One region of the Heliorestis convoluta genome, then DNA from elsewhere that is predicted to be linked to it. Evidence: riboswitches for the same ligand, from Rfam matches in the RefSeq annotation. Region 1 holds a riboswitch; the other holds the start of a gene.

Region 1 (11,119 bases):
TTACAGGCGGTAACGTTCGCTTGTGTTCGGAGCATTTATGCAGATGTTGTATCTTTTTGACCACTTCTTCAGGACCTTCTCCAGTAAGAATATAGCGATCTGCCTCCTGGTAAGTAAAACCCATCTCTGCTTCGTCCGTTTGCCCCTGCCAAAGATCAGCCGATGGTGCCTTGGTGATAATTTTTTCGGGAATTCCCAGGTAGCTTGCCATAGCTCGTACTTGTGCTTTTACTAAAGTGGCGAGTGGATTGAAGTCACAAAGTTGATCGCCACCTTTGGTTTCATAGCCTAAATAAATCTCTGTTCGGTTGCAAGTGCCTGCAACAAGATAGCCTAGTTCATTGGCAACTGCATAAAGCACTGTCATTCTTTCGCGTGCTTTGGTGTTACCGATCGTAAGTGTAGAAAGGCCTCCTGTGATCAAGCCTCTTTTTTGTAAGGGTCCTTCAATGCTTTTAACGAGTTGAGAAGTTACTTCATCAAGATTAATCTCAACTAAAGGAAGTTCTAGTTTTTGTGCAATTAGTTTCGCATCCTGAGCGTGTTCTTCAGCACTGTGGGCACCAATCCAAAGTGCTAGCACCTTCTCTTTACCTAAGGCTCGTTGACAGAGGGCTGCTGTAACAGCGCTATCAATGCCTCCGCTGAGTCCAACAACGATGCCCTGGCGTCTTGCTTGCTGCACTTGTTGGCAAATAAATTGACAACGTCGTTCTATTTCCTGTTCCATATCTTCTATTTCTAGCTGTAAAGTTACTTCTCCTGTAGACAAATCTGGCTCCTCCTTTTGCTCTCCCTGTCAAGGTTTTTAAAAGTAAAGCTTACTTTCTGATCTGCTTTCCTGTTGATATTATCCTTTATAATAAATAAAGCCTACTTTCCTGGTGTTCCTTTTTACCAGGTTAAGTAGGCTCCGTTGCCGTTATATATTTGTAGTTCTATTTTATGATGGGCTCCACTTGTTCAGCCTACCTATGTATTGTACATCTACCCTACATAGAAGACAAGTTTGTTTTCCTTCTAAGATGTTATTACCTGCCCCGTTGCTAGCTCGATGATACTGTAAATTCGATCTGGCTCCAATCGTGCTCTTTTGAGTACTGCACTGTCCATGAATTGATATCGAACTTCTTCTCCATCGCTCCAGGTTACCAGGTATTCCATTGTTAAAATACGCCTCCTATTATTTTCGCCTCTTCGGCTCTCCATACTGTATACAGTATAACCATGCCGTTCATTATATGCTTTTTTCTTTGCAGAGACAAGCTTTTTTTGATGAAGTCTTTATTATGGTGCTTAGAAGCGACTCTCTAGACTCCTTTTGGTTCTACCCGAAGGAGTCTAGAGGGTCACAAAAAAGCCTACTCCATCTATAAAATGGAGTAGGCTTTTTTCCTTGTACCCTGAAAACTACACAGAGAAATAATAGCGATGTAAAGAGTAGGTTAAGTCCTCGACCGATTCGTACTCGTCAACTACACGCCTCACGACGCTTCCATCTCGAGCCGATCAACCAGGTCATCTTCCTGGGGTCTTACCTACTTACGTAGTGGGAAGTCTCATCTTTGGGTCGGCTTCGCGCTTAGATGCTTTCAGCGCTTATCCGGTCCCGACTTGGCTACCCAGCGCTGCATTTGGCAACACAACTGGTACACCAGCGGTCGGTCCACCCCGGTCCTCTCGTACTAGGGGCAGCTCCCGTCAAACTTCCTTCGCCTGCGATGGATAGGGACCGAACTGTCTCACGACGTTCGACAGGAAATATTGTTTTTCATCGTTGGTTGTGCCCGGCCGGGTACGGCTGGTTAACGAGAAAAAGGCTTGTTTTTACAACATTATGACAGTGAAAACAGTTTATATGAAAGTCCTCTTCTGGTATAATGAAAGCATAGATTTCCTACTATTGCCCTTTTTTACTGATAAGGGAGAGTGATCTACATGGTTACGGTAACGGAAGTGGTTCAAAAGCGAGAGCGAGAGCAAGAGCAAGAGTCTTCTTACTATCGGATTGAAGAAGACTGTATCGGTTGCAAATTCTGTCTCAACATTTGCACATGGGACGCTCTTGATGCCTATGGGAGAGAAGAGAAAGTATTTCAAATTGATGGGCAGCTTTGTCCTGGTTGTGGATGCTGTGCTGCTTGCTGTCCTGTTGATGCCATTCGCAAAGGATAAAAATGAGTTAGAACACAGAGGTGAGTCCGTTGACAAATCACAACATAGAAAAAGCGACTTTTGCTGGCGGTTGTTTTTGGTGTATGGTTGCCCCTTTTGAGCAACTCAAAGGTCTTATCAAGATAGAGTCAGGCTATACAGGAGGCCATGTAGAGAATCCTTCTTATGAAGAGGTTTGCTCAGAGGAAACAGGTCACTACGAAGCTGTTCAATTGACCTACAATCGGGAGGAGCTTTCTTATGAAGAACTCCTTGAGCTCTTCTGGCAGCAAATTGATCCGACCGATAATAGCGGTCAATTCTTTGATCGTGGTGATTCCTATCGAACGGCTATTTTCTACCACAATGAGATGCAAAAGGAAAAAGCTCTGGCTTCCAAAGAGGCCCTCGCTAGAAGCAAGCGTTTTCAAGATCCCATTGCAACGCCCATTTTACCTGCTAGTACCTTCTATTCAGCTGAAGAATATCACCAGGATTTTCATAAAAAGAACCCTAGACGATATCAATTTTATCGCATGGGATCGGGTCGCGATCGTTTTCTCCAAAAATACTGGCCAGAAAAGAAGGAGAAGTAATTGCTACTGTATTAAATCTCAGCATTTTTAGGCTTAATCCCAAAAAGAAGATCTAGAAAAAGAAGGTTATAGAATAGGTTATTGTTGAATAAAGGAAAACCGCCTTGTGACGATAGGAAGTCCAGGGCGGTTTTATTATTTCAAGTACGACAAAATATGACACAATGTTCAAAAGATTTTTGCTATAATATATTATTATTAGTGGACATAGAATCCATAAAAAATGAAAAGGAGCTGGTTTCATGGTCATAGCAATGAAAAACAAGCGGGACGACCAAGACCTTCTTAAGAGGCCAGAAGCCAGCGCCTGTCGAGAACTGGCTGCTTCTCTGGCTCAAGAGATGGCAACACTGTTACAAACGAAAGAGGTAGCAGAAGTAGAAAGTCAGATTCGTCAGATTTTTGATCGTCGTCTTGGAAATTTTGAGTATATTTTGCTCGTTTCCCCCCAAGGTCGTTCACTCATACATACGAATCGGCTACGGGAAGGCGTGACCTTTTTAGATGCCGTTGGCAAAGCCGGTGTAGAATCCTTAAAGCCCCTTGAGCAAGTGTATTATCGTAATACTGGTGAAGTATTAATTGATGCCAGCCACCCTGTTATGATTAATGGGAAAAAAGCATATACCCTACGTGTCGGTGTGCCTTTCCGTCACAAAGGGATTTTTCAGAAAGTTCTAACGACAGCAGCGCTGCCGGCGATTGTTGGTATAAGCACCATGTTTGCCATGATTGCGGCCGGTGTACAGGAACTATTTATGATTGGAATTGTGACGTGGTCAATTTTTTTGGTAACCTCTTTAATCACTGCTTTTCTATTTTATAGCTCTGTTCAAAAGTCTTTAGAAGCTATACAACAAGCCTCTAAAGCGATTAATCAGGGTGATATGACTCGAAGAGTAGAAGAAGAGAGTCGTGATGAACTAGGGCAATTGGCTTTAGAGATGAACAAATTATCGATTGGGCTGAAAAGTATTTTAGAAACGGTCGATCGCTCGGCGCAATCGGTAGACGATACTTCTACACTCTTAGCGAATGCCAGTCGTCAAGTGGCTATGGCTACGGAGCAGATCTCAACAAGTGTTGACGATCTTTCCCAGCAGACGAATAATCAACAGACTTTACTGAACAATACGCAACTTATTACTTCAGACATGAATCAGACGGTACAAGCCATAACCAGGGCTGCTCAAAAAGCTTTTGAAACAGGAGAAAAAGTAAGTGCAACGTCAGACGAAGGCCTTACTCAAGTAGGAGAAGCCAAAAAGCAGATGGAAGAGATCCAACAATCAGTTACGCAGACTTTGTTGATTATGAACAACTTAGAAAAGGAAGCCATTCAAATTACGAAAATTACAGAAGTTATCAACAACTTGTCTTCTCAGACACAGATGCTCGCCTTAAATGCAGCCATTGAAGCAGCTCGAGCAGGCGATCAAGGACGTGGTTTTGCTGTTGTTGCAGAAGAAGTGAGGAAGCTTGCCGAAGAATCAGCTCGGTCCAGTCAATCTATTATGACTATCTTAAAAAACATTAACGAGCAGATTGAACGCTCTGCCCAATCCATGAACCTCAATCACAAGGTTGTAGAATCGGGTAGTGCTAAGATGAATCAAGTAAGCCAGATTATGGTAAAAATGAACCAGGCTTCGAACAACATTGGCACAGTCTTACAATCCAATCTTGAAAAAGCATTGCAGTTGCAGGATAAAGCAGTGCAAGTGACGGAAAATATAAATCATGCCAATAAGACGGCTGGCCATATTGCAGACGATGCAACCAATATTGCGACCGTCTTACAAGAACAAATGGCTGCGAGTGAAGAGCTGGCTGCTTCTGCAGAAAAAACAAGTGATGTAAGTAGTGAACTTTTATGGATGATACGACGTTTCAAAATCAAACCATAGCACTTTCAACCTCTGCAACAAAGGCTAGAAAAATTCAATTTTCACTTTTGTAAGTGCAATCGTTAACAACGTGAAAAGATTGACGCACTATCCTATTTACGTTACAATTGGGAAGGTATTCAACAAAATAAAAGCTCATCAAGAGAGGTGGAGGGAAAGGGCCCGATGAAACCCGGCAACCAGTTCGATGTGATCACGGTGCCAATTCCTTCAGGATCGAAAAGTCCTGACAGATGAGAGATTGGATAAAAGCTCTTCGTCTGCGAAGGGCTTTTTTTATCAATAAAAATTCACTGGAGCGGAAGGAGACGCTAGATTTATGAATGAGAAACAATTCCGGTTTGACACCCTGGCCTTACATGCTGGACAAAAAGCAGATTCGGAAACGTTATCGAGAGCTGTGCCCATCTATCAAACAACATCCTACCTTTTTCGCGATACGGAGCACGCTGCCAATCTTTTCGCCCTGAAAGAACCTGGTTATATCTATACGCGCATAACCAACCCTACCATTGGTGTGCTAGAGGAACGACTCGCTGCTCTAGATGGTGGAGTGGGAGCCCTTGCTCTTTCTTCTGGGCAGGCCGCCATTACCACAGCTATTATGAATATTGCTGGTGCTGGTGATGAAATCGTAGCCTCCACGAGCCTCTATGGTGGAACGTACAATCTCTTTGCACACACACTTCCCAAATATGGAATTGTAGTTCGCTTTGTTGATCCTTCAGATCCCGAAAACTTTCGTTCAGCCATCAATGAGAAAACAAAAGCTCTTTTTGCAGAAGCCATTGGCAACCCCAAAGGTGACATTCTTGATATAGAAAAGGTATCTGCTGTGGCTCACAGTGCAGGCATTCCTTTGATTATAGATAACACCTTGCTTACACCTTATCTCTGCCGCCCTCTTGATTTTGGTGCTGATATTGTTGTATATTCAGCTACAAAATTTCTCGGTGGTCATGGCACATCCATCGGTGGTATTATTGTCGATGGTGGCAAATTTGACTGGGCCCAAAACGAACGTTTCCCTGGATTTACCAACCCCGATCCCAGCTACCATGGTTTAGTCTATAGCAAAGACATTGGCCCAGCTGCTTACATTATCAAAGCGCGGGTGCAATTGCTCCGAGATATGGGCATGTGCATCAGTCCTTTTAACGCCTTTTTGCTTCTACAGGGCATTGAAACCTTGTCACTGCGCATGGACCGCCATGTAAGCAATACCCGAAAAATTGTTACTTTTTTAACAGAACATGATCAAGTAAGTTGGGTCTCTTATCCCGAATTACCAGGCCACCCTTCTTATGATCTTAGCCATAAATACTTGCCCAAAGGCGCAGGCGCCATTTTTGCTTTTGGCATTCAAGGTGGACTGGAAGCAGGAAAGCGCTTTATCGACAGTCTACAAATCTTTTCTCATCTGGCCAATGTGGGAGATGCGAAATCACTGGTCATTCACCCCGCTTCTACGACACACAGTCAGCTTACAGAAGAAGCACAACGTGATACTGGCGTTACGCCTGATCTCGTAAGGCTTTCTGTCGGTTTAGAAGACGGACAAGATTTAATTGAAGATCTGGATCAAGCTTTAAAGCTTGATAAATAGGAGGAAAACAATGTATCAAGGGGCCTCGCGGTTTTCCGTAGCCAGTTCAGCGCGGGAGCTGATCACGAAAACTGAACACTTTACCTTTGCGATCTCTCCTGAAGAAATGGTGCTGGAATCAGGACACCGACTAGGCCCGATCACCCTAGCCTACGAAACCTACGGCACCTTAAATGAAGGGCGATCCAACGCTATATTAGTGGCTCATGCACTGACAGGCGATCAGCACGCTGCTGGCAAATATGATAAAAGTGACAAGGCGGCAGGCTGGTGGGATGATATGATCGGACCAGGCAAAACAATCGATACCAATCGCTTTTTTGTCATCTGCTCAAACGTCCTAGGTGGCTGTCGAGGAACGACCGGTCCAAGTAGTATCAATCCAGCAACGGAGATGCCTTATGGGATGAACTTTCCCGTCTTTACCATTCGTGACATGGTTCGAGCCCAAAAAGCGCTCGTGCAACATTTGGGTGTAGAACGACTGCTCTGTGTCATCGGTGGTTCTATGGGTGGTATGCAAGTGCTTGAATGGGCTGTAACCTATCCTGATCAGATAGACGGGATTTTACCCATTGCTACAGCAGGTCGTATGACTGCCATGGGCATTGCTTTTAATGAAGTAATGCGGCAATCAATTATGTTAGATCCCACCTGGAACCAAGGTAACTACTATCCAGAAGTGGGACCCGCGCAGGGACTTTCCATTGCACGGATGCTCGGAATGATTACCTATCGAAGCGATGAGCTGTTCAATCTTCGTTTTGGCAGAAGAATGGTTCACACACACCCTGATGAATACTTTCGCTTTGATAGTCGTTTTGAGATAGAAAGCTATCTACACTACCAGGGCGATAAGTTGGTCAAGCGTTTTGACGCTAACAGTTATTTGTACCTTTGTAAAGCCATGGATTTACATGATATAGGTCGTCGCAGAGGTGGCTTGGCCAAAGCACTCGGACGTATCAAAGCAAAAACTCTATTCGTTGGCATTGACTCTGACTGGCTCTACCCACCTTCCTACATGATTGAAATGGCACATTTAATGGAGAAGAAGCGAAAAGATGTGGAGTACAAAGAACTAAAAAGTCCTCATGGTCATGATGCTTTTTTGATTGAATTTGATCAGATGAGTCCAATTATTAGGGACTTTATTTTTGAACTTGCTGAGAGCAGAGGTTTGTAACCTTTTGCAATTGACTCAATCAAAAGACTCCTTATAAGTGAAACCATTGTTATTTGCACAGCCTTTGCACAAAGGCTGTCTTTTTTTTGTTGAATATTTGTCGAAACTTCTTGCCTTACACAAGGAATTTGACGTGATTTCTAGAATAAAAAAATCCTCATAGACAAAATCGACCAGTTGAGTTTTTCTCCAATCAGGTGACTTCATCTTCAATCTCGTGACTTAGATGAGAGTTCACGAGATATCGTTATAGTATTGTAGGGAGGAATGAATTATAGTGACAGAACCATTAAAGGTGACAATTGGTGATCTACTGGATCAAAGGACGGCCCTCAACCCAGATAAAGAAGCGCTTATATATACTGATGAGAGGAATCTTCGTCTCACATATCGACAGTTTCAAGAGAAAGCCAATGAAGTAGCCAAAGGCTTGATGGCTTTAGGTGTACAAAAAGGTGACCATATTGCCATATGGGCAACGAACTATCCAGAGTGGCTCTACACACAGTTTGGAAGTGCCAAAATGGGAGCCGTTCTTGTAACAGTGAACACAAACTATCGTTCTTACGAACTGGAATATTTATTGCGCCAGTCCGATAGTACTACATTGCTCATGATTGAAGGATATCGAGACAATAATTATGTAGAAATCATCAAAGAACTTTGTCCGAATCTAGAAGAAACAGAGCCTGGAAAAACCCAGTCTAGCCTTCCATTACTTAAAAATATAATCTTTATTGGCAAAGATGCAACGCAGAAACACCCTGGTATGTTTAGCTGGAATGATCTCATTGAGATGGGCAAAAGCATTTCCGATGAAGAGCTAGCAGCGCGACAAAAATCATTGCACTATGATGATGCAATCAATATGCAATATACATCGGGAACAACAGGTTTTCCCAAAGGTGTCATGCTTAGTCACTTTAACATCATTAACAACGCCAAAAAAGTGGCAGAAGCACAAAACTGGGGCGACAATGAACGACTCTGTTTCCCCGTTCCTTTATTCCATTGCTTCGGTTGTGTGATGAGTTCTCTAGCCTCTGTTGTCAAAGGTGCAACCATGGTTCCCCTCGAAACATTTGGTCCACGAGAAGTACTAGAAGCTGTAGAAAAAGAACGCTGTACTGTTCTCTATGGCGTCCCCACGATGTTTATCGCAGAACTAGAACATCCAGACTTTGAACAGTTTGACCTTACCTCCCTGCGCACTGGCATTATGGCGGGCTCGCCTTGTCCTATTGAAGTTATGAAAAAAGTCGTGCATAAAATGGGTGCCAAAGAAATTACTATCGCCTATGGACAGACAGAATTCTCACCCGTCATAACGCAAACAACACCTTACGATAGTTTAGAACGTCGTGTTTCTACTGTCGGCAAAGCTTTGCCTGGTGTAGAAGTAAAAATCGTAGACCCAACAACAGGCGAAGAAGTACCAAGAGGCGTGCAAGGTGAACTTTGCGCTCGCGGTTTCGGCACCATGATTGGCTATTACAAAAACGAAGAAGCGACGGCCAGAGCCATCGACGAAGACCAATGGCTTCACACGGGAGACTTGGCCATTATGGATGAACAAGGCTACTGCAAAATCACAGGCCGTTCCAAGGACATGATCATCCGAGGTGGAGAAAATATCTACCCTCGAGAAATTGAAGAATTCTTCTACAGCCACCCTAAAGTACGAGATGTCCAAATCGTGGGCGTCCCTGATCCGAAATACGGTGAAGAAGTCTTGGCCTGCATCATTCTCAAAAAGGGTGACGAAGCTTCAGAAGAAGAAATCCGTCAATATTGCCAAGGTAAAATATCACGCCATAAAATCCCACGCTACATTCGCTTTGTAGACAACTACCCCATGACCGCTTCTGGTAAGATTCAAAAATTCAAACTCAAAGAAACTTTCATCAAAGAATTGGGTCTAGAAGAAGCAGCGAACATCGAAACAGCATAAATCACAATGAAGGGAACCAGCAAACGCTAGGTTCTCTTTTTTTATTCTTTGGAGAGATTTTTGTAAAAAAACTATCTTTAAGGTCACCTTGTGGAAAAAGGTGGAATAGAATAGGCATTACAAAGCGACGAAAAAAGGTAACAAAGAAGGAAAGGAAAGGGAGTAAAGCATGCAGAATTTTAGAATCCCCCTGTTTAAAACCCTTTCAGTAAATATAGAAAGTCCAACGAGCATACCACCTAACATCAAACTCATCGGTGCACCGGAAATCTGGCCGAGGACCAAAGGACATCGCATGGTCATCGCCTTATTAGACTCAGGCATTGAACGAGACCATCCTGACTTGCGAAAGCGAATCATTGGTGGTAAGAATTTTACAGATGGAAAACCAGAGAATTTTGAAGATGACAATGGCCATGGTACCCATGTAGCCGGAATTGTAGCTGCTGCCACGGCAGGCAAAGGCCTCGTTGGCGTAGCACCCGATGTAAGACTTCTTATCGGCAAAGTGCTAGATAAAAAAGGAGAAGGCAGCGTAAAAAGTGTGATCAAAGGGCTGGAGTGGATTTCTAACTGGGAAGGACCGGAAGGGGAAAAAGTTCGAATCGTCAATATTAGCCTCGGCACTTCCAAATACAATAAAGAATTTCACGAAGCCATTCGTAAAGCCGTAGATAAAAATATCTTAGTTGTCTGTGCTGCTGGAAATGAAGGAGATGGCAATCCTAATACAATTGAACGGTCCTATCCGGCCGCTTTTCCAGAAGCCGTCTGTGTTGGTGCTGTTGATATGAATGAAAAAGTAGCTCCTTTTTCCAATTCCAACGATGCCATTGATCTAGTGGCACCCGGTGTTGATATCTTAAGCTGCTGGTTGGGACGACGGTATGCTTCTTTGCGAGGAACTTCTATGGCTTCACCACACGTTGCCGGTGCCGCAGCTTTGCTAACTTCTTTAGAAGAACGAAGACTGGGCCGAAGGCTAACAGAGTCAGAAATATTTGCCCATCTTTTACGCAACACCCGTAGCCTTAATGCACCACCGCGACAAGTTGGTGCTGGTCTTCTCGACTTAAAAGTAGGGTTGCAATCAGAGGGAAAGAAAGAGTCTCAAGAATTTCTATTACCAGAAGCTGTTCAGGTAATGGTAAAAGGCCATAAAAGAAGAATTGGCTGGCAAGAACAGAGAGGATATAGTGTAGAACTGGGATACTTTATCGACAAAAGAGAAGCTCTGAAAGCGGCTCAACAATTCGACAGCTTTCTACAAGGAAGAAAAAATATAAAGCAGGAACCAGGCTGGAACATGAAGAAAAAGATATAGCCAATTTAAGATTTCTTACAAGGTAACTAGATGGGTGGTGACTCCTCTTGCCTCAGCCTTTCGTACACTTGCATACGCATACAGAATATAGTCTTTTAGATGGTGCGGCTCGAATCAATAAGCTTGTTGATCGAGCCGTTGACTTGGCGATGCCTGCTCTAGCTATTACGGACCACGGTGTTATGTATGGTGTCATCGATTTTTATAAAAAAGCGAAAGCGAAAGGGATCAAACCGATTATCGGTTGCGAAGTTTACGTTGCCGCAAGAAATCGAAAAGATCGGGAAGTACAAAAAGATGGAGAACAGCACCATCTTGTTTTGTTGGCCAAAGATCAACAAGGCTATCGGAACTTAACAACCCTTGTATCAAAAGCACACCTAGAAGGTTTTTAC
Region 2 (11,119 bases), 810 kb from region 1:
CTTTTCGTGAATGGTATCTTTATCTTTTTTCTTAATCTTGAGGCCAAAAGCAATGTTATCATAGACTGTCATGTGTTGAAAAAGAGCATAGTTCTGAAAGACAAAGCCAATGCCTCGTTGCTGCGGTGGCAAGAGATCGACTCGCTTCCCCATGATATGAATCTCTCCTGCACAGGGTTGTTCTAGTCCTGCAATAATTCGCAATAAGGTCGTTTTTCCACTGCCGCTAGGACCTAATAAAGCTGTCATTTCTTCTTCTTCCAGTTGAAAAGATAGGTCTTTGAGGACTTCCGTTCCACCTGGAAATTTTTTGACTACGTTTTTGACTACAATACTCATGACTCTATCACTCCCTTCTTGCGCTTTAATAATTCAAGAAAAATCAATATCACAAAAGAAGTGCCTGCTAGCACCAAAGATACAGCAAAAGCAGCTGCCATATTAAAGTCCGTAGCGGCCTGGTACACATACAGTGTTGCCGATTGCGTGGCCATAATGATATTGCCAGAAACGACCAGCACTGCTCCAAATTCTCCCAAAGAACGGGCGATTGTTAAAACCATGCCATATAAAACGCCCCACTTGATTGACGGTAAAGTTACTTTCCAGAAAGTCATCCATCGTGAGGCGCCGAGTGTGTAGGCCACTTCTTCTTGACTTTTACCCATTTCTTGTAATAAAGGCATTACTTCGCGCACCATAAAGGGATAGGTAATAAAAAGTGTAGCAATGATCATACCCGGTAAGGCAAAGATAATGGAAAAGGTCATTTCGCTGAAAAACATTCCAATTATACCCTGTGGTCCATAGAGCAATAAGATCATTAAGCCTGCAATGACTGGAGATACGGCAAAGGGAAGGTCCACCAAGCCGTTAATAAAATTCTGACCCCAAAACTTTTGTCTTGTCATGACATAGGCCGTCAGTAGCCCTAAAAGGGTATTAATACAAAGAACAATTACGGTAATAATAAAAGTTAACTTCAATGCATGAATGGCTTCCGGTCTTGTTATTTCATGCCAGAAACTATCGAGCCCATAACCAACTGTTCCTACGACCAAAGCACCTACAGGAGCAATTAAAAAAAGGGTAAACCAGACATACAAAAGACCGGCGAAAATTCTGTTTTTTTTCATCAGCCGTCCCTACCTTTTCCAGCAAACCAGCGGCTTTGAAGATAAAGCAAGCTAAAAGAAAAGAAGAGCAAAACAACAGATACAGCCGAAGCGCCTAGCAGATTAAAGCTTTCTACTTCTCCGTAGATGTACACGGAAGCGACTTGTGTTTGCAAGGGAATGTTACCAGCCACAATAACAATCGATCCGAATTCCGCCAAAGCGCGAGAAAAGGTTAATGAAAATCCTGAAGCAATACCCGGCCAGAGCGAAGGCAACGTAATTTTCCGAAAAGTTTGCCATCGACTTGCGCCGAGGGTATGAGCCACTTCTTCTTTATCCTTGCCCATTTCCATTAAAAGGGGTTGCACAGCTCGGATAGAAAAGGGAAAGGTGACAAAAATCATTGCCAGGAGAATGCCCGGAACAGCATAGATAATGTCAATGCCCCGTTCGGAAAGCCAAGATCCAATGGGACTTTGTGGACCATAAAGAATTAAAAGCATTAAACCACTGACAGCTGTAGGTATGGCAAAAGGGAGATCGACGAGAGAATTAAGAATTGTTTTTCCTTTTACAGGATAACGAACGAGCACATAGGCGGCAAAAGTACCTGCAATCGCGTTAACAATCGCTGTAAAGAGAGCTAAGAAAAAGGTAAACAACAACGTAAAGGTAGCATCGGGCTTATTAATTGAGTGCCAGAATCCAGCCCATCCTTCTCGGAAAGCTTCGGCAAAAATATGACTCAGAGGGAGCACAATCAACAGTAAAAGGTAGCCAAATAGAATGCTACGCAATGCTAGAGCCGTTAAATTGTAGTTTGTTCCAGTCTGCAATCGATTCAAGTCCCCTTTCACCTCCCCTTGCTTTCAATAATTTGGGTCCAAGCGCCATGTGGTCCAAAAAGATTCTTTCTTACTTCATCCCAACCACCAAGATAGTCTATGGAAAAGAGCAACTCCGGTTCTACATATTGGTCTTTTCTTGCCTTTATCACTTCTTCATGTACCGGTCGGAAGCCATAGGTAGCAAGGATTTGTTGCGCTTCTTCACTCCATAAATAATCCAAAAATGCTTCGGCAACTTCTCTGTTTCCTTTTCTATCTACGTTTTTATCTATAATTGCAATCGGATTTTCAATTCGAATTGTTGCTTTTGGATAGACGATGTCATACAGTTTTTCTTCACGATTGCGCAGCAAGAGTTCATTTTCATAGGTGACGATGAGGTGACCGAGCCCCTGTTCAAACGTTGTCATCGATTCTCGAGCGCTTTTGTCCATAACACGTACTCTTTCTTGAATCGCTTGAAGACGTTGTAGCGCTTTTTGCGAATCTGGCTCCCCTGTTGCTGTTTCGCTTTCGATGAGCGCAGAGCCGTATATGGCATTAATGATCCACATGGCGCCACCAGACGTTCTAGGACTGGGATAGATGACTTCAATGCCTTCTTGCGTTAAGTCAGACCAATCTTGGATTCCCATGGGATTACCAGGTCGTACGCCAATGGCAACGAGTGAATGTGTTACCATGCCGCCATAGTTTCTCTCTTTCCAAGGCTCTGTGATCAAGCCTTTTTCAGCAATCAAATTCATATCATTTTCCAGTGCAAGAAAAGCAATATCGGCTCGTAAGCCGCCTACGATGGCTCGCGCCTGGGCTCCCGAAGGACCATAGGATTGTCGAATGGTTACTTGCTCACCTTTTTCCTCCAACCAGTATTTTTGAAAAGCAGGAATTACTTCGCCTTCTAATGCTTCTTTTACAACAGAGTAGGCTGATAAGGTTAGAACTACTTCATTCGGTTTTTCTTTTCTGTTAACGTTTTTACTTTCTATCGAACAAGCCGTAGCGACCAAGGCAAGGGTAAAAAAAAAGATCACGCAATAAATTAGTTTTTTTATTAAACTTTTATTTTTTTCTTTCAATCTATTCTCACCTCGCTATCTATCTATCTATCTATCTGTGGAAGGCAAAGAAAAAACCCCCGTATTGGTCTTCATAGTATGTTGAAGAACATCGGGGGGTTCTTTATATCTTATATGGATTTTATTTTTTCTTATCTATCTAGTCTTTGTAAGGCTTGTTCTAAGTCATCGATTAGATCCTGGGGGTCCTCTAAACCTACAGAGAGCCTCAAGAGTCCAGGTCCAATACCTCTTTTGATTCGTTCTTCCGGCTCCATAGCACCATGCGACATGGTCGTGGGATAAGACAGAATCGACTCGACGCCGCCTAGGCTTACAGCAACGAGCGGCAATTTTACCTGGCTAAGAAACTGTTTGACTCTCTCTCGGCTGCCTAGATCAAAGGATAGCACAGCGCCTGGCCCAGCTGCTTGCTTTTGTTGTAACTCATAGCCTTTATGACTTTCTAGACCTGGATAGTAGACTTGTTCGATTTGTTTGTGTCCTTCCAGATAACGAGCAACGATTTCTGCTCCTTTTTGAGAAGCTTCCATGCGAACTGCTAGCGTTTTTAAGCCTCTGAGCAAGAGCCAGCTATCATGAGGACTAAGGATGGCGCCAAAGGCGTTTTGATAAAAAGAAATTGCTTTTCCTAGCTTTTCATCTTTGACAACAATGGCACCGGCAACAAGATCACTATGTCCACCTAAAAACTTCGTGGCACTGTGTACAACCACGTCGACGCCCAGATTAAGGGGCTGTTGCAGATAGGGCGTCATAAAGGTATTGTCAATGATAGTACGCCATTTTCTTTCTTTGGCCAGAGCAACAGCGCCTGCTATATCGGTAATCGCCATCGTAGGGTTAGAAGGCGATTCTAGAATCAAGCCTTTTGTGTTGGGGCGAGCCGCTTTGGCAATCGCCTCTACGTCTGTGGCATCTACAAAGGTTGTCTCCACACCAAAGTGAGGCCAAACTTTAGAAAGAAGGCGATAGGTGCCGCCGTAAATGTCACGGGAAGCAATTACATGATCGCCGGCGCCAAAGAGGGCCATCGCAGTCGTCATGGCTGCCATCCCAGAAGCTAAAGCAAAGCCCCTTGTTCCACCTTCTAGCGTAGCAAGGGATATTTCCACGGCTTCTCTGGTGGGATTGCCAGAACGAGAATATTCATAAGGCGGGATTTCATCAATATCCTTCTGGTGAAAGGTAGAAGCCATGAAAATTGGCACACTCGATGCACCTGTATGTTTTTCCGGTTCTACACCGGTGTGAATCACTTGCGTTGCTTTTTTCATTTTTCTCTGTCCTTCCTCTATTCTAGCTATCCCACTTTGAATTAATTAGCCTAGAGCTTCCTCCAGATCGGCGATCAGGTCATCTACATTCTCAATACCTACGGAAAGTCGCAAGAGCGTCGATGTAACACCTGTTTGTTGTCGCAATTCTTCTGGAATGTCAGCATGGGTTTGGCGAGCCGGAAAGGTGATCAGCGATTCCACACCACCTAAACTCTCAGCAAAAGAAATCAGTTGAACGCGAGATAACACTTCTTCGACTTTTTTTTCTTCGCGAACGGCAAAAGAAACCATGGCGCCTGCGCCACGTGCTTGTTCAAAATGAACGTCTCTACCAGGATGACCAGGCAATCCTAGGTAATAGACTTGCTCAACTGCCTTGTGCTCTTGTAACCACTGGGCGATTTTTTGTGCACTGGTCTGACTTTGTTCCATTCTCAAGGCCAAGCTTTTCATGCCTCGAAGCAAGAGCCATGCATCGAAGGGGCCTAAGACAGCACCAATGGCATTTTGCATAAAGTACAGCTTTTCACCGAGTTCTTCCGTTGCTGCAACAACAAGGCCTGCTACCACATCGTTGTGCCCTCCTAGGTATTTGGTTCCACTGTGCACAACAATATGGGCTCCTAACTCAATGGGTTGCTGCAGATAAGGACTCATAAACGTGTTATCTACTATAAGAAGCAAGGAATGCTCCTGACACAACTTGTTAAGTGCTCGCAGATCGGTAATATGCATTGTCGGATTCGTAGGCGTCTCTACGAAAATGGCTTTTGTCTTTTCTGTAACGGCGTCAGCAATTTTGTGGCTCCAGCGAGTGTCAACGTAGGTAGCTGTAAGGCCTAGAGGCTTGTAGATTTGTTCCATCAATCGATAGGTCCCACCGTATAAATCTTGACAAAAAATGATGTGATCACCTGGCGCAAAGATAGACAAGCAGTTGGCAATGGCAGCCATACCTGAAGAAAACGCAAGTCCCCTTTTCCCTTTCTCTAGTTGAGCAATTGCTTCTTCTAAGACTTGTCTTGTCGGATTGCCAGAACGGCTATAGTCATAACCTGTGCTTTCCCCTAAAGCAGGATGGCGGAAGGTGGCAGAGGGATAAATCGGGTAACTTACAGCACCAGTATGATCTTTTCCATTCCCTAGTTGAGCTAGTAAAGTCTCTATGCGCATGTACCGCATCCTCCTTCTTGTGTTACATTAAAAAAAGTCTTCCCTGTTGAAGAGAAGACCTTGTCTTGCTTGCGATCTTATCTTCCAGGGTGATCCCCGCAGGATGTAGCACCTTGCAGTATTTCTGCCGGTTGCCGGGCTTCACAGGGCCTGTCCCTCCGCCACTCTTGATAAGAGACCATATGCAGTTCCAGATATTAGAGTAAGCGCTAATTCTTAAAAGGTCAAGACTTTTTTGCACGGGCATGGCGGTTACATTAAAATGTTTAATTGTTACTTTGTGGTGGGAGCATGGCGAGTTAGCAATAAATTGTCAAAAGCATGTATTGACAAAGCACTCTATTACCAGTATCATGAACTCAAGAGATATCGTTAATATCCGATATGATTAGTTGGGATTAAAAGCATAAGGAGTGACTTTGTTATGGCTTTGATAGCAAATAACGTCAGTGAGCTAATTGGAAAAACCCCGATGGTGCAGTTGAATCGCATTGTAGAGGCTGACAATGTAGAAGTCATCGCTAAGTTAGAATCATTCAATCCTGGTGGCAGTGTGAAAGATCGTATCGGATTGAATATGATTGTAGATGCCGAGCAAAAAGGATTGCTCAAAGAAGGTTCCGTCATCATTGAGCCAACAAGTGGCAATACGGGCATTGCTTTGGCTATGATTTCTGCCGTCAAAGGCTATAAGCTTATCCTCACAATGCCAGAAACAATGAGCGTAGAAAGAAGAAACTTGTTGAGTGCCTACGGCGCTGAACTCGTACTAACACCTGGTGCCGAAGGCATGAAAGGCGCTGTGCGTAAAGCAGAAGAATTGACCGAGACCATTGAAAATGCAGTCTTGCTACAACAGTTTGCCAACTCTTCTAACCCAGCCATTCATGAAGTAACAACCGGTGAAGAAATCTGGAAAGATACAGAAGGAAACATCGATATTTTTGTTGCTGGTGTTGGTACGGGTGGTACCGTCACAGGCGCTGGTAAGACACTGAAAAAATATAACAGCAACATAAAAGTAGTTGCTGTAGAACCTGCAGCTTCTCCAGTACTCTCCGGTGGAAAACCAGGCCCTCACAAAATCCAAGGTATTGGAGCTGGCTTTGTCCCTCCTGTACTCAACCTTGATGTAGTCGATGAAATCATTACGGTCTTAGACGATCATGCTCTGATTACAAGTCGTAGACTGGCCAAAGAAGAAGGCTTGCTCGTAGGCATTTCCGCAGGTGCTATTGCTTATGCAGCTCTCCAGATAGCCAAGCGTCCTGAAAATGCTGGGAAGCGCATCGTCGCTGTCCTTCCTGACACGGGCGAACGCTACTTGAGCACTGTACTGTTTACAGAAGCGTAAGTGTTTTACGTAAAGATAAGAAAGAGTTCACCCTCACCAAATCATTGGATTTGCGGGGCGAACTCTTTCTTTTTTTGTCATCCTATTAGAAATTGCTCAGGTACATCGTGCGTTAGCGGGGATCTTTCGAGATTTCTGGTAATGTATCATGCTCTTCAATCGTAGCCATACCAGGGTCAGATGGAATTCCTTGTAAACTATCGGGGTCAACGGCTGATGGTAAATTGGTTAGTTCATGATTTTGCAAAGGCTGGTCTTTCTTTTTGTCACTTTGTTCTGCCTGGTTGTGATAGCCATTCTCGCCTTTTTGGTGTTGATGATTCATTATAACGCCTCCTTTTCTTTTTTACTTTTTCCGAAGAAAAGGTGGCTCATGCTTCTTTATTGTCTTTCTTAACTTTAAAGCTTTCTGTCACTGCTTTTAATTCCATGGCCATCGCACTAGCTTCTTCTGTAGCGGCTGAGATGGTCTCCATGGCAGCAGAAGTCTCTTCAGCAGAGGAGGCTACATATTGCGCTTTCTTGAATGTTTCTTCGATGGAAGTCGCCACAGAGTGAATTAGAGAAACTATCTTATCGGAGCTTGCCACTTCTTCTGCTGTTAGATCTACAATATCTTGCACTGCTGTTTCCGCTTCTTTAACAGTGATTAAAATCTGTTGTAGTGCCTCTCCAGCTTTTCGAACGACAACAACCCCTTGCTCTACTTCATCACGGCTTTCTTGCGTCGCTTCTACAGCAGCTTTTGTGTTTTGCTCTACTTTTTTTACCAGCGCTGCCACGTCTTCTGCGCCTCGACTGGATTGTTCTGCAAGCTTGCGAATCTCTTCCGCAACAACTGCAAAGCCTCGTCCTTCTTCACCGGCTCGTGCTGCTTCAATGGCTGCATTCAGCGCCAACAAGTTCGTTTGTCCTGCAATGTTGGTAATGGTTTCTGTGATCATGCTAATTTGCTTGGAGTAGTGATTCAGTGTTGCAATCTGCTCTTCTGTCTCTACGGTCTTTTTTCTAATCTTGTCCATTCGCTCTACTGTTTCTTCAACAGTATTTTTCCCTTTTTCAGCAGCTTTTAAAGAGTCTCCCGTATAGTCGGCCGCTGCAACAGCTTTGCTCTTCGCAATTTGAATCAGCGAAGAAAGTTCTAACAGTACTTCGGAAGAATCCATGGTAGCCTGGTTGCCTTTCTCTGCATCTTCCGTAAGTTCTTGAATATTCATGACTACTTCTTCCGTTGCCGCAGTGACTTCCTGCGTTGAAGCAGCCATTTCTTCAGAGCCTGCTGCTAGTTCATCAGCACTTTGACGAACTAGAGAAATGACAGTGGACTGCTTTTCGATCATCTGATTAAAAGAATTGGTTAAATCTCCGATTTCATCGCTAGAACGAACTGTCCCTTGTACTGTTAAGTCACCAGCACCTGCCTGGGCCATGAGATTTTGTAATTCTTTTACTGGTGCCACAATCTGGCGGGCAAAAAAGAGTCCAAGAAAGGCAGCTGCAGAAAAAATAACAAGGGCGGCCACAGTAGTCCGAAGGACCAAGGCAACTTGAATATCTCTAATCTCGGCACGAGGAATTGCCGTTCCAATCATACCAATAATTTGACCACTGGCACCTTGCAAAGGCATGTAGCCGGTGATGAAGTTGCTGTCAAAAGAGGCATTCATACCAACAAAAATTCGACCTTCCCCAAGTACGACCTGTGTTATCTCATCGTTTTGTATCTCCGTGCCGAGTCGTCGTTTCCCCTGCTCATCTTCAGAGGTTGTCGCCACTCGCTCCGACCCCAAGAAGAGACTGAAAACAGCGTCATACATATGTTGTGCTTGATCGACCATGTAATTTTGACTGGCCACGTAGCCCGTAGAAAGAGCTCCAATCAGTTGCCCTTCCTGATCATAGATGGGAGTGCCCGCTCGAACAGAGAGCCTGACAACACGCCCCTCTTCAATTCCTACAAAAGCGTTGCCTTGTAAAGCCTGCTGAATATTGGTTTGGTTCGAAATATTATCATCTGCTGCAGGGATCCGCTCTGGCTCATGGGTCCTAATAATGACGTTGCCTTCTGGGTCTGTGATGACAAGGTAATCAAGTTTTCCTTGTTCCATCAAGGGTGTTGTCACTTCTAGCAGGTACGTAAAGTCTCTTTGCTGAACGCCTTCCATAATGAGAGGGTGCTTGGCTAAGTTGTTACTATGAGCCATTGCCTGTCTCTCATAGATTCGCAAAAGTTCTTCTAGGCCTTCTAGATTTTTTTCAATTCGTTCTACAAAAAACCGTTCAAAGCGATCGCTAGCCGTGAAAACAGAGAAAAGCCCGAAGACAGTTGTTGCTACGAATAAAATTCCTAAGACGAGTAGTAAGAGCTTTACTTGTAAGCTTTGTAAATAGTGATTCATAGGCATCGCTTCTTTCATTTATTGTAGTATAACATCAAAATAGCTACCTTGTGGTGGGGACAGGCGTTATGAATTCCTTCCGAACGGACTCATCCCACGCCATAAGCGGCAGCAAGCTGCCGATGGCTGAGGTCTGAAGTCCTCTCTCCAGGAAGTCATAACGCCTGTCCCAGGTACATCTTACTGATTGTGACTGCGTTTTGGCCTATTGCAAATACAAATACAATAGGCAGTTGCGTATATATCGCAGAAAGTTGCGCAAAGCAATGTCAACGGAAAGTAACAATCAGTAAAAAGCCCTCTGGGCCTGGGCATCACGCTTTCCGCAGCGGGACTTGGGACCTCAGCTGTCGCCAGCTTGCTGGCGGTAACAGCGTGGGACCAGTCCAGAGCGGAGGAAAGCGTGATGACCAGGCCCCTGCACAAAGTAACCCCAACGTAATCAGGAAAAGCTGATTTTCATCAAATGGTTGTGCCCAACCGGGCATGGGGGGTTAACACGAATATAGCTACCTTGTGGTGGGGTCAGGCCTTCAAATCCTATATCGTTTCTTTACATATCTTCGACTTTTATTACATATTTGACTTTTTTTTGATAACTTTTGTGTTTATAATGAAGGTTTTTAAAAACCATCACCGAATCTGCAAAAGTTCTCAGAATTGATTGGTTTGTCGCAAGCCCGAAAGCTTGGACAATTTCGCACGCTTGACTTGTTTACAACTGTTTGATTTTCAAGGACCAAAACTTGTTTTTCTTGTGAATTGAGTTACATCTTAGCATTTTTATTCGCCTTTGTCAACCGTTATCTTGTGCCAATTTTGTCGAGCACGCTAGAAAAGGTTGGATATGCTTTTAATCGTTGCTTTTTTTGGCGAATGTTGTTCGCTCTGCGGCGACAACGAAATCTATTGTGCCACAGTTTCTAAAAGAATGCAAGTGTTATTTTTTGGAATAATGCATTTTGTTTTTTTATTTTGAAAAAACAAAGCAACTTCCCAATTAATTTCCACGATTGAAAAGGATCAAGTCAACACAAAGTAACAGGGAAATCGCGAAAAACGGTTTCCCTTTTTTCAACTTCTCTGCATAGTATGCATTTGAAGTACAAAGTTAAGAGCTTTGAAAGCTTCCCTTTGGAGTAGTACTTTCGCTCGATATTGTTTTCTAGCAATTCCTATTGTGCGATTGGTGATACGTTGAACCTTCACCTGCCTCACCTTTTCAGGATTAAGGTAGGGGGGTTTAAATATAAAGGGCTCTGGAGGCGCTTGATATTGCGCTCCAGAGCCTATTAGCAATTCTATTGCTTTTGTTAAAAAGTCTCCTAAGAGCACTACCTTGTTACTGAACCAATGATTTTAAAGAGCTTATTGTGCGATGGAAGGCGAAAGCGTACTTACAGTTGCCCCGTGTTCTTGTAGAATCAATTCGGTAGCCAGTTTACCACATACCATAACAACAGGTACACCACCACCAGGATGTACGCTTGCACCAACAAAGTATAGATTTCTCACTGTGTCCGATGTAATACTTGGTCTAAAGTAGCCAGATTGAAGCAGTGTTGGGGCCAGACCGAAAGCAGCACCTTGGTAAAGGTTAAAACGTTTTTCAAAAGTATGGGGCGTATAAACTTTCTCAAAATCAATTTGATTTCGCAGATCCGTTAGGCCATTTCGCTCTAACTTATCCATTACAACTTCTCTAAAAGACGCTAAGTCTTTGGACCAGTCAACGTTGCTCGTCAAGTTCGGCACAGGCACGAGCACATAGATGACATCTTTTCCTTCTGGTGCTACGGAGTTGTCAATTTTCGTTGGTGAATAAAGATAAATGGCCGGATCATCAGGCAATTTCTTTTCTTTGAAGA

What was found. Region 1 has a riboswitch for S-adenosylmethionine ahead of FTV88_RS02220 (homocysteine synthase). Riboswitches for the same ligand answer to the same signal wherever they lie in the genome.
Region 2: another riboswitch for S-adenosylmethionine. It lies ahead of FTV88_RS13910 (trans-sulfuration enzyme family protein); the one in region 1 lies ahead of FTV88_RS02220 (homocysteine synthase).

Annotation. Positions count from the first base shown of each region.
Region 1 is NZ_CP045875.1:496,327-507,445, reverse strand. It holds gene nadE (NAD(+) synthase) at 1-772, opposite strand, end outside; gene FTV88_RS02240 (hypothetical protein) at 1,021-1,164, opposite strand; gene FTV88_RS02235 (4Fe-4S dicluster domain-containing protein) at 1,939-2,175, shown strand; gene msrA (peptide-methionine (S)-S-oxide reductase MsrA) at 2,205-2,750, shown strand; gene FTV88_RS02225 (methyl-accepting chemotaxis protein) at 2,993-4,657, shown strand; SAM riboswitch class I at 4,790-4,897, shown strand; gene FTV88_RS02220 (homocysteine synthase) at 4,977-6,263, shown strand; gene metX (homoserine O-acetyltransferase MetX) at 6,274-7,449, shown strand; gene FTV88_RS02210 (AMP-binding protein) at 7,727-9,400, shown strand; gene FTV88_RS02205 (S8 family peptidase) at 9,570-10,724, shown strand; gene FTV88_RS02200 (DNA polymerase III subunit alpha) at 10,772-11,119, shown strand, end outside.
Region 2 is NZ_CP045875.1:2,908,837-2,919,955, forward strand. It holds gene FTV88_RS13885 (ABC transporter ATP-binding protein) at 1-339, opposite strand, end outside; gene FTV88_RS13890 (sulfate ABC transporter permease) at 336-1,136, opposite strand; gene cysT (sulfate ABC transporter permease subunit CysT) at 1,136-1,963, opposite strand; gene FTV88_RS13900 (sulfate ABC transporter substrate-binding protein) at 1,972-3,045, opposite strand; gene FTV88_RS13905 (trans-sulfuration enzyme family protein) at 3,177-4,322, opposite strand; gene FTV88_RS13910 (trans-sulfuration enzyme family protein) at 4,368-5,498, opposite strand; SAM riboswitch class I at 5,573-5,675, opposite strand; gene cysK (cysteine synthase A) at 5,923-6,852, shown strand; gene FTV88_RS13920 (hypothetical protein) at 6,965-7,177, opposite strand; gene FTV88_RS13925 (methyl-accepting chemotaxis protein) at 7,224-9,251, opposite strand; gene FTV88_RS13930 (phytoene desaturase family protein) at 10,620-11,119, opposite strand, start outside.